DNA from 2 places in the Halomonas sp. ANAO-440 genome. Region 2 is predicted to be linked to the other one. Evidence: predicted binding sites of a transcription regulator. Region 2 holds the regulator's gene; the other holds the start of a gene.
What was found. Region 2 encodes PhoB, which activates phosphate uptake and scavenging genes when phosphate is short. Its sites were predicted from a motif close to TGTCATANNNNTGTCANA; they were not measured.
Positions count from the first base shown of each region.

Region 1: the regulator PhoB is predicted to act here: its motif matches at 2,330-2,347, upstream of KZO25_RS09395 (heavy metal response regulator transcription factor).

Region 1 covers NZ_JAHXBV010000011.1:3,015-8,822, reverse strand. The annotation lists gene KZO25_RS09410 (efflux RND transporter periplasmic adaptor subunit) at 1-369, opposite strand, end outside; gene KZO25_RS09405 (TolC family protein) at 366-1,610, opposite strand; gene KZO25_RS09400 (hypothetical protein) at 1,758-2,174, opposite strand; gene KZO25_RS09395 (heavy metal response regulator transcription factor) at 2,388-3,068, shown strand; gene KZO25_RS09390 (heavy metal sensor histidine kinase) at 3,065-4,450, shown strand; gene KZO25_RS09385 (hypothetical protein) at 4,655-5,140, opposite strand; gene KZO25_RS09380 (hypothetical protein) at 5,357-5,740, shown strand.
Region 2 covers NZ_JAHXBV010000002.1:40,106-45,913, reverse strand. The annotation lists gene KZO25_RS01190 (ABC transporter permease subunit) at 1-39, shown strand, start outside; gene pstA (phosphate ABC transporter permease PstA) at 55-1,731, shown strand; gene pstB (phosphate ABC transporter ATP-binding protein PstB) at 1,813-2,607, shown strand; gene phoB (phosphate regulon transcriptional regulator PhoB) at 2,726-3,415, shown strand; gene phoR (phosphate regulon sensor histidine kinase PhoR) at 3,417-4,724, shown strand; gene phoU (phosphate signaling complex protein PhoU) at 4,708-5,436, opposite strand; gene pstB (phosphate ABC transporter ATP-binding protein PstB) at 5,456-5,808, opposite strand, start outside.

The sequences.
Region 1 (5,808 bases), on a different contig from region 2:
ACTCGACTCGTCGTAATCGACGAAACCCACCGTTTCGACCAGGCGAGCCAGATCGCCGCGAACAACCGAGCCGATGCGCACGTTCATGTTCTGCTGCACCACCGGGCTGATGCTCACCGTGCCGGGTGCCGCAGCATCACCACCGCCCGCATAGATCGGGATGAAATCCATGCTCATCTCATCTTTGCGTGGCTCGGGAGACGTGACGGAGGGGTTGTGAGGATGCCGGTAGTAAAGAATGTCACGCTCGCCACTCGCCGGTTCATCTGCCGCAGCAACGTGAGCATGTGAATCCGGCCAGTAATTCATGGCAGCGCCACCCAATGCGGCCCCCACCCCCAGAATGGCAATTACTCCCAGAACTCTCATGCGTCCTCTCCCAACAGATAGAGCAGATCCACCTGCTCAAGACGTCGTGCCGTGGCGATGCCTATCGCATCGATCTGCGTGTCCAACTCAATGAGTCGAGCGCGTACGTAGGCAGTAAAATCGACCGTCCGGTTTCTGTAGCCATGCTCGGCCGCCTCAGCATTCGCCTTGGCTTGGGGGATGAGTCGCTCCACGAAACCGCGTTCACGCTCGCTCAGCTGTCGCCACCTGGCCTGCGATTCTTCGAGTTGGCGCTGCATCTCCCGTACCTGCTCATGCCACGCGTATTGAGCCGCCTCGCGCTGGTGTACGCTGGCAGACAGGTCACGGTCCTGACGCTGGCGAGTGAAAAGAGGTAAATCGACCATGACCATGGCCGACATGCGGTCAGGCATGCCCATGCCTCTTTCAGTCGGGGTGCCGTAGGTGAGCTCGACTGACCATTGCGGCTTATAGCCCTGCCGCGACAGCTCGATACCATGGGCTCCGGCATCGACAATTGCCTGCTCCGCCGCCAACAAGGGGTGGGCTAGTAACGTGCCCGTCGGTTCGGAAAGCTCCGGAAAGTCCGACGGTAGGGGTCTTGCCACGGCTTCCAGGCCGACCCACCGAGAAAGCTGGGCCAACGCCGCTGATTCCTGAGCCTGCGTGTTCAGCAAGCGATCATGCAGTCGGTCAAGTTCAAGCTCGGCACGCAAGAGATCCTGCTGATCGGCGAAACCGGAAGCGAATTCACGCTCGGTAATTTCACGCAGATCCTCGAACAATGGCTGGCTTTGCTTAAGCACCTCAAGTACGGCGCGCTGGTTATAAAGAGATAAATAAGCGCGGCGAACGGCGCGGATGGCAGCGCGCTCAGCATTGCTGCTACGCGCTTCCTCCGCCTGTGCCATGGCCAATTCCCGCTCGCTTGCAAAGCGGCGGCTATCGCCTCTGGGGAAGGTCTGACGAATGCCAAGCCGTAACTGAGTCATGCTGTCGTCTTCGACTGTAAAGCCATCGCGGGCAACATCCATGACTTCGACAATCAGCATGGGGTCGGGGAGCTGACTTGCCGAAATGGCAGCCTCCCGGCGTGCCTCAGCCAGCTCCTGAAAGCGCAGTGTGGCAGGATCGTCGATACGGGCAAGGCGCTCGGCCTCGCTGAGCGAGAGCGATGGCATTGCCAGCACCAGGGAGGGAACGAACAATGCGGCGCTCAACATCAGGGCAGCCCGCATACACACTGTTTTATAGCCCATAAAACTATCCCCCCGCCTCTAGAAGATTGTTTACTTTAATCATCATTATTTGCCATGAAATGTGGCGCACACTTCAAACAGGCCCGAATAAAATTGGCCGACTTGCGCCGGCCAATTCTCCTAGAGAACAATGACTTGATAATCTGATTACTGAAAATTAACGTGCAAGCTGTAGCGATGCGGTTCCCAGCCATCTCCACCGGGAGCGGAGTCACCTGATACCATCAGTCGGTATTGGCCAGGCTGAAGAGTTTCTTGAATTTCGAAATTTCCAGCAGATGATTGCGCTTCAGTGACAATGTTACCTTGCGCATCCACGAGCTGAGCACTCATACGGAGCAAGGGGTGAGTGGCACCAGGGAAATGGTCACTGCCGATTTTCACTGCCGTGGCTTGCTCCACATCCAGATAGTAAGTATGCGCCTGACCACTGTTAATAATCTTGCTAGTGGTACTGCCTTCCTGGAGGAAATTTCCGTTCTCTGCTGCGCTGCCAAAACTGGCAAAAGCCGGTACAGAGAACATGCTAACAACAGCAGTGGCGAGAGCGATTTTCTTAAGCATGTTACACCTCATCTAATTTAAAGTTTACTAGGACTGCGGTTCACTTCGTCAGACTTCTATGGTTCTGATGTGGAAAAGTGGTAGAATGTCTCTTGTCTACTCCTCTCCCGCTTCGTCTTTATGTGCTCATAGTAACTAATAGAAACGGACAGGAAAGTGACCCCAAAATGACATGTTTGTCATTTTCTATTGAGGCCAGAAAACGGAGGCGTCGTGAAAATTCTGATTGTTGAAGACGAGCCGAAAACGGGTGACTACCTTGCCCAGGGCCTTAGGGAGGCCGGTTTTGTCGTCGACTTGGCGCGCGATGGGCTGGATGGCCTCCACTTGGCACAGAATGAGGAGTATGACCTTCTGATTCTCGATGTGATGCTGCCGGGGATGGATGGCTGGACCATTCTCCAGATGGTGCGACGCGCAGGGCAGGATGTCCCCGTCCTGTTTCTGACGGCCCGGGACGAAGTTGACGACCGAGTCAGGGGGCTTGAGCTCGGAGCTGACGACTACCTGGTAAAACCGTTTGCCTTTTCCGAGCTGCTGGCTCGTATCCGATCCTTACTCAGGCGCGGCAAGACCCGCGAGCCCGAAATATTCCGGGCCGCTGACCTGGAGCTTGACCTGCTGAAGCGCCGAGTCACAAGAGCTGGTGAGCGTATCGACCTTACCGCCAAGGAATTCGCCCTGCTCGAGCTGCTGATTCGTCGGAAGGGTGAGGTACTCCCCCGCTCGCTGATCGCCTCTCAGGTCTGGGACATGAATTTCGACAGCGACACCAACGTGATTGATGTTGCCGTCAGGCGGCTGCGAGCCAAGGTCGATGGCCCGTTCCACCTCAAGCTGATACGTACCGTTCGCGGCATGGGTTATGTGCTGGAGGCCTCTGACATCACATGAGACGGCAGCCACTCTCCCTAACCGCGCGTCTAGCACTATTGTTCGCCATGCTGACCGCTAGCCTGCTGCTGGTACTTGGCCTATTGATGGAGCGTCTGATCGACACTCACTTCGACCAAATCGATAGCCAGGAACTGAGTGCCAAGATGACCATGATCGATAATCTGCTGGGGCAAGCGCACTCATCCGTGGCATTCGACGCTTTGCTACTTCAACTCGACACCATACTGGCCAGTCATGACACCCTGGCCCTCTCGATCCGAGACGAAGAGGACGAGGTGCTTTATGCCTTTCGGCCCGAGCAACTAACACCAGCAAAGCAGGGAAATGAGGTCGCCGCCCAGACCCGCTGGCAGCATGAGGGGCGCAGCTTCATCGGCCGAGAGGCCGAGAAGACGCTTCCACTGCCCGAGCCAATTCCCTTGGACGTGCTGATTGGGCTTGATATCAGCCACCATGCACACTTCCTCAGCGACATCCGCCGCCATCTGTGGACCGGAATAACGATGGCGACGCTGATTGCGGCGCATCTCGGCTGGCTAGCCGCACGCAACGGCCTAGCACCACTTCGCCGGGTCACCCGCACCGCCAGCAAGCTCTCCGCCGACCGTCTCGGCGAGCGCCTATCCGAGCGAGATGCTCCGGCTGAGATGCTGGCCTTGGTCAGCGCCTTCAACGGTATGCTCGACCGCTTGGAAGCCGACTTTCAGCGTCTCAGCGATTTCTCCGCAGATATCGCACATGAGCTTCGCACCCCCGTCTCTAACCTGCTGACCGAAACCCAGGTCGCGCTGTCGCGGCCGCGCTCCGCCGAGGCTTACCGTGAGGTGCTGCACTCCAACCTGGAAGAGTTCGAGCGACTGGCAAGGATGATCGCCGACATGCTGTTCCTGGCGAAGACCGACCACGGTCTGCTACCGAACCCGTTCGAGACCGTGGTGCTTGAACAGGAAGCAGAGGCGCTGCTGGAATTCTACGAGGCTCTCGCTGAAGAAAAAGGCATTAAGCTACAGCTATCCGGAAACGCCACGGTAACCGGCGACCGGTTGATGCTGCGTCGCGCTCTCTCCAACCTGATCTCGAACGCCGTGCGCCACACGCCCGCCGGCGGCACCATCGAGATTTCTATCACCCCGTCCCAGGATTGGGCACAGCTGAGCGTCAGCAATCCCGGCGAAACCATACCTGCCGATCAACTTCCACGATTATTCGAGCGCTTCCACCGCGCCGACAACATCCGCAGCCACCACGGAGAAGGGGCCGGGCTCGGGCTCGCCATCACCCGATCCGTCATCAAAGCGCATGGGGGTGACGTCACGGTCTCCTCACAGGATGGCATCACTACCTTCTGCCTCTCCCTGCCGCTCACTGACAGGCCCTGAATACCAATGGAGGAATGACTCGATGCTTCCCAAGTCCAACAAACCCGATCGCTCTGGCCCAGGGCATCCCCTTCTTTTTGATACTGGCCGTACTGATGACCATGCCTTTCATGGCCGGGGATGAGACGACTCTCCAGGTCTACGACCTTGTGTCCATCAAGCCCGGAGCAGAACACGGTGGAGTGCGCGGTGGGGTGCGCCAATTTATTGTAGACACGCCTCCCCGAGCATCTGGCGTCGTGCCAACCACAGGATCAGCGGCGGCAGTAGGAGCCACTGAAGCAGCGGCGCCAGCCCAGTCCCCAGCAGCGGCAGGGTAGGCATCCGCTCAGCGTACTGCCAGCGCTGCTGGATCTCCGTTGCATGCCATTCCAGCCCGACCGTGATCACGATGCCAATGGCTAAGAAGCCGAGGATCGAGCGCGTATCGGGGCGAAGCAGCCAGTAGCGATGTCGGCGCAGACCCGCCACGACCCAGAAAGCGATCAGGGCGATGAGCACATCGCCCAGGGTCGCCCGGGTGCAGAAGAGAACGGCGTCCCAGTGCGCCATCTCCGGCATCGCGACGAAGAGCGGCACCTGCAGGAACTCCCAGGGGAAATTCAGTAGAAAGGCAAAGAGTGCCACGTTGAATTCCGGGCTAGCCAACAGCCGCTTCAGTGGGCCGTAACCGGCTTGCGTTCCTGTCATGAAACCTCTCCCAAACAGCACAGCCGCCAGTCTTCCACGCCGTACGCACCTAGGCAAACCGTGACCTGTCTTCAGGTTGGGTGATGTATATCACTTGATGTCGATCAAGCGACATTAGATGCCAGTGAGCTATGGTGAATAGGATCACTCAGCGTCAGGCAGCGATGCGCCATGCACCCTCACAGCTTATTCAACCGCCAAGTGCCGTATGCTCCCATGAAGTGGGCAAGGCTATTGCTGGTCGGGCTATTTGCGCTGCTGCTGAGTGGACTCGCGCTGGCCCATGCCGAGGCCCCGGATCCCGAGGCCGGTGATCCCGGGCACCACGCGGTAATGGTGCTTGAGGGCGCTTCCACCACGGTGGCTGCTAAAGCGCGGCATGAAGAAGGGCCACTTTGCCGGCACGGTCATGGCGAGTTCACCCTGCCTAAGGGAGTCCTACGTGTCGATCAGCAGGAAATCGAGTTCGAGGATGCCCTGACGGTCACGACCAAACCGACGCCTGCCCCCATCCCTAGATCCGTCTCCAGCACACCTCGACAACAGCCGTCCAAGTCCGGCGCTCCCATCTATCTGCTCACCCAGCGCCTGCGCCTGTAAGCCGTACATCCGTTCTACTCGGTGCCGCGGCACGGGCATACCCATGAACGTTGTCGGTTTGGTGCTAC
Region 2 (5,808 bases):
ATTCGCCAGCGCCTGCGCAAGCGCTACAGCAGCCTCTAATTCCAGGAGTCGATGATGAAGCAATGGTACAAGAGCGGCGCCCCCTGGATCTGGCTGAATGCCGGCGCTGTCGCGATCTCCGTGATCATGGTGCTTGGCTTGATCGGTCTGATCGCCGTGCGCGGTCTCAGCCACTTCTGGCCGGCCGAGATCGTCGAGTTCCAGGTCGGTGATCCGGAGCTGGGCCTTGGCCAGATGGTCATGGGGGAGCACGTGCGCTCCCAGACCATTCCGGTTCAGGTGGCGCGGGATGCCGGCATCGCCGTGCCGCCGGAACTGGGCGAGGGCGACCTGGTGACGCGTCACCTGATCAAGCAGGGCAATCGCGACGTCACAGGGCGCGACTTTGCCTGGTATCCCGAACTGCAGATGAGCGAATGGCAGACGCCCCCCGATGCCATGGTGCTGGAGCGACGCGAATGGGGTGACTTCTTCGGCTACCCGCTGCGCCTCCTCGAAGATGGCGAGGTGGTCGCCGAAGGCGAGGGGCTGTGGGACGAACTGCAGGCGCGGATTGACCGCGGCAATGAGCTGTTCCGCGAGATACGCCGTATCGAGCGCCGCGACGTTGGCGTCATCAGCGAGCGCATGGAGGAGTTGCGCCTCCAGCAGCGCGGCCTGCAGCGCGATCCAGATATCGATCCGGACACGCTCGCCGACGCGCTGGACCGGATCGAGAGCGAGGGCGCCTCGCTGCAGGCGGAGTTCGAGGTCCTGCGTGAAGAGCTCGAGGTGCTGCGCCAGGCCAGCCGCCGCGACGTGCTGGTGGCCAGCGTGGCCGGCGGTGAAGAGGTCGAGGTCAGCGTCGGCGAGATCGTTCGCGCGGTGCAGCCCAACAGCATGTCGTTGGGTGCCAAGGCGGCGGCCTATGTGCAGCAGTTCTGGGCCTTCGTCAGCGGTGAGCCCCGCGAGGCGAATACCGCCGGCGGCATCTTCCCGGCGATCTTCGGCACCGTGACCATGGTGCTGCTGATGTCGCTGATCGTCAGCCCCTTCGGCGTACTGGCGGCCATCTACCTGCGCGAGTACGCCAAGCAGGGGCCGCTGCTCAAGCTGATCCGGATCTCGGTCTACAACCTCGCCGGGGTGCCGTCGATCGTCTATGGGGTGTTCGGCCTGGGCTTCTTCGTCTACACCCTGGGCGGCTCCATCGATGAACTGTTCTACGCCGACCGCTTACCGTCGCCGACCTTCGGTTCGCCGGCGCTGATCTGGGCTTCGCTGACCCTGGCGCTGCTGACCCTGCCGGTGGTCATCGTCTCCACCGAGGAGGGCCTGGCGCGGATTCCCTCCTCGGTGCGCCAGGGCAGCCTGGCGCTGGGGGCGACCAAGTCCGAGACGCTGTGGAAGGTGGTGGTGCCGCTGGCCACGCCGGCGATGATGACCGGCATGATCCTGGCGATTGCCCGAGCGGCGGGGGAGGTGGCGCCGCTGATGCTGGTGGGGGTGGTCAAGCTGGCGCCGACGCTGCCGGTGGATGGCAGCTTCCCCTTCGTGCACCTGGACCGCCAGATCATGCACCTCGGCTTCCATATCTACGACGTCGGCTTCCAGAGCCCCAACGTCGAGGCCGCGCGGCCGCTGGTCTACGCCACGGCGCTGGTGCTGGTGATCCTGATCATCGTGCTCAACATGACCGCCATCAGCATCCGTAACCGGCTGCGCGAACGCTACCGCGCCGCGTCCGATTGACGCCAACCCGACTGCATGGCGGCGGCCTGGGCCGTCGCCACGATACTTAAGAGGCGAGAGATGACTACCATGACGTCAGCCATGACCACCGCCAGCCATCGTGACGCCATGCGCGGCATGGGCAAGACCACTTTCAAGGTGCGCGACCTCAACCTGTTCTACGGCAAGGACCAGGCGCTCAAGGGCATCGACCTGGATATCCCGGCCAACAAGGTGACCGCCTTTATCGGCCCCTCCGGCTGTGGCAAGTCGACCCTGCTGCGCTGCTTCAACCGCATGAACGATCTGGTCGATATTTGCCGCGTCGAGGGCGATATCCTGCTCGACGGCGAGGACATCTACGCCCGCGGCGTGGATGTCGCCGAGCTGCGCCGCAAGGTGGGCATGGTGTTCCAGAAGCCCAACCCCTTCCCCAAGTCGATCTTCGAGAACGTCGCCTACGGCCTGCGCCTGCAGGGCGTCAACAGCAAGTCGGTGCTCGACGAGGTGGTAGAGCGCTCGCTGCGCGGCGCGGCGCTGTGGGACGAGGTCAAGGATCGCCTCGGCGACAACGCTTTCGGCCTCTCCGGCGGCCAGCAGCAGCGCCTGGTGATCGCCCGGGCCATCGCCATTGAGCCGGAGGTGATCCTGCTCGACGAACCGGCCTCGGCGCTGGACCCGATCTCGACGCTGAAGATCGAGGAACTGATCCACGAGCTCAAGGAGCAGTACACCATCCTCATCGTCACCCACAACATGCAGCAGGCGGCCAGGGTCTCCGACTACACCGCCTTCATGTACCTCGGCGATCTGGTTGAGTTCGGCGAGACCAACACCATCTTCACCGAGCCCGAGAAGAAGCAGACCGAGGATTACATCACCGGACGCTATGGATGATGCCGGCACCCACCGTCGTCACTTCCACCGGGTCGCCGGGTGCGATAGCGCTGTCATCGAAATGACATGATATCGTGCTGTTATCGTCATCGACCCGCTACTGAGCTAGAGGCCCCGAATGACAGCCAAGACCGTTCTGATCGTCGATGATGAAGCGCCGATCCGCGAAATGATTGCCGTGGCCCTGGAAATGGCCGACTACCGGGTGCTCGAGGCCGACAACGCCCAGACCGCCCACGCCATGGTCGTCGACCACCAGCCCGACCTGCTGCTGCTCGACTGGATGATGCCCGGCACCAGCGGGATCGAACTGGCCCGTCGCCTCAAGCGCGAGACCACCACCAGCGAGCTGCCGATCATCCTGCTCACCGCCAAGGGCGAGGAGGACAACAAGATCCTGGGGCTCGAGGCCGGCGCCGACGACTACATCACCAAGCCCTTCTCGCCGCGGGAACTGGTGGCCCGGCTCAAGGCCGTGCTGCGCCGCTCCACCCCGAAGGGGGTGGAAGACCTTGTCGAGGTCGAGGGGCTCGAGCTCGACCCGGTCAGCCACCGGGTCAGCGCCAACGGCAAGTCGCTGGAAATAGGACCCACCGAGTACCGCCTGCTGCAGTTCTTCATGACCCACCAGGAGCGAGCCTATACCCGCGGCCAGCTGCTGGACCAGGTGTGGGGCGGCAATGTCTATGTCGAGGAGCGCACCGTGGACGTGCATATCCGTCGCCTGCGCAAGGCCCTGGGCGATGACCACCAGCATCTGATCCAGACCGTGCGTGGCACCGGCTACCGTTTTTCCATCAAGGTCTGACATGCGCCTATGGAGCCATGAAATCTGGCGGCTAGGGCTGTTGGCCGGGGCCGGCGGCCTGATCGGCTGGTTCTTCTCGGCCTTCGGGCTCGGCCTTGCCGCCGGCATGGGCGTCTACCTCTACCGCCACCTGCGCCGGCTTCGCGCCCTTCACCGCTGGCTCACCCGCAACCCCCAGGCCGAGCCACCCGCCGCCAATGGCCTGTGGGGGGAGCTGTTCGATCGGCTCTACCGCTATCAGAAAGGCCAGCGCCATACCCAGGAGCGGCTACGTACCACGCTCAAGCGCATCCAGGAGTCCTCCGAAGCCATGCGCGACAGCGTGGTGATGCTCGACCAGCATGGCGACCTGGAGTGGTGGAACGGCGCCGCCGACCGCATGCTGGGCCTGCGCACCCACCAGGATCGCGGCCAGCACATCACCAACCTGGTGCGCGATCCGCGCTTCGTCGCCTACTTCAATGCCCGCGACTACCGTGACCCCCTGACGCTGCCCTCGCCCATCGACGAGCGGATGGTCCTGCAGATCCAGATCACCCTCTACGGTGACGACGAGCGCCTGTTGATGGCGCGGGACATCACGCGCCTGCATCGCCTGGAGCAGATGCGGCGCGACTTCGTCGCCAACGTCTCTCACGAACTGAGGACCCCGCTGACCGTGCTGGCCGGCTATCTCGAGACCTACGCCGACAACGCCGACCAGCTGCCACCCCGCCTTGCCCGCAGCCTCGCCCAGATGCAGGGGCAGACCACGCGCATGCAGAGCCTGGTCAACGACCTGCTGCTGCTGTCACGTCTGGAGCTCGAGCAGAGCGGTGACGACCACGCGCCGCTGGACATGAGCGAGCTGCTCGAGAGCGTCCGCCACGATGCCGCAGCGCTCGCCAACGGCCAGCAGCAGATCTCGGTGGAAATCGACGAGCAGCGGCCGCTGCTCGGCAGCGAACAGGAGATTCGCAGTGCGGTATCGAACCTGGCCTACAACGCCGTGCGCTACACCCCGGCAGGCAGCCAGATCGTCCTGCGCTGGAAGGCGTGCGGCCCAGGTGCCTGTATCGAGGTAGAAGACAACGGCGACGGCATCGACCCGGAGCATGTGCCCCGGCTCACCGAGCGCTTCTACCGGGTCGACAAGGGCAGAAGCACTGCCACCGGCGGCACCGGCCTGGGGCTGGCCATCGTCAAGCATGTGCTGCTGCGCCACGACGCGACCCTGGAGATCGATACGCGCCCCGGCCAGGGGGCGCTGTTCCGCTGCGTCTTTCCCGAAGGGCGGCTGGTCTCACGGCGCCTCAACCACGACGCTTGAGCGCATCCTCATCGATCTGGTCCGGGTCCATGTGGCGAATATCCAGCCCCTTGACCAGGTAGATGACGTACTCCGCCAGGTTGTCGGCATGATCACCGACCCGCTCCAGGGCACGCAGTATCCACATCACGCTTAGCACCGGACCGATGGCGCGGTTGTCCTCCATCATGAAGGTCATCAGCGAGCGCATGGCGCTGCCGTATTCGTCGTCCACCGCCTCGTCCTCCCGCACCACCTGCAGCGCCAGCTCGGTATCGAAACGGGCGAAGGCCGTCAGCGCATCGCGCAGCATCTTGCGCACGTGCTCGCTGATGTGGCGCACTTCCACCAGTCCGCGCACGGTGGTGCCGCTCTCGATCAGGCTCAGGGCGTTGCGGGCGATCTTGCTCGCTTCGTCGCCGATACGCTCCAGGTCCGCCGTGGCACGGATCACCGCCAGTACCAGGCGCAGGTCCGACGCCGCCGGCTGCCGGCGCGCCAGCACCCGGGTACACTCGTCGTCGATCTTGAGCTGCATGTCGTTGACCTGGCGATCTCTGTCGCGGACCTTCTCGGCCAGCCGGCTGTCGCCCTCGAGCAGGGCCCTGACCGCCTCCAGGACCTGGTTCTCGACCAGCCCCCCCATGGTCATCAGGTGGGTCTTGAGCTCCTCCAGCTCCTGATTGAACTGCCGGGAGATATGCTGGCTATGGGTGTCGCTGGTGATGTCCATGTGACTCTCCTGGTGACCGTCAGGCCATGCGGCCGGTGATGTAGTTTTCGGTGCGCGCCAGGCGCGGGTTGGTGAACAGGCTGGCCGTGGGGGCGTACTCCACCAGTTCACCGTCGTGGAGGAAGGCGGTGTAGTCCGAAACCCGCGCCGCCTGCTGCATGTTGTGGGTGACCAGCACCAGGGTCAGCTGCGACTTCAGGCTGCGAATCAGCTCCTCGATCTTCAGCGTCGAGATCGGGTCCAGCGCCGAGGCCGGTTCGTCGAGCAGCAGAACCTCGGGGCGAACGGCCAGGGTCCTGGCAATCACCAGGCGCTGCTGCTGGCCGATGGAGAGCGACCAGGCCGAGGCACGCAGGCGATCCTTCACCTCAT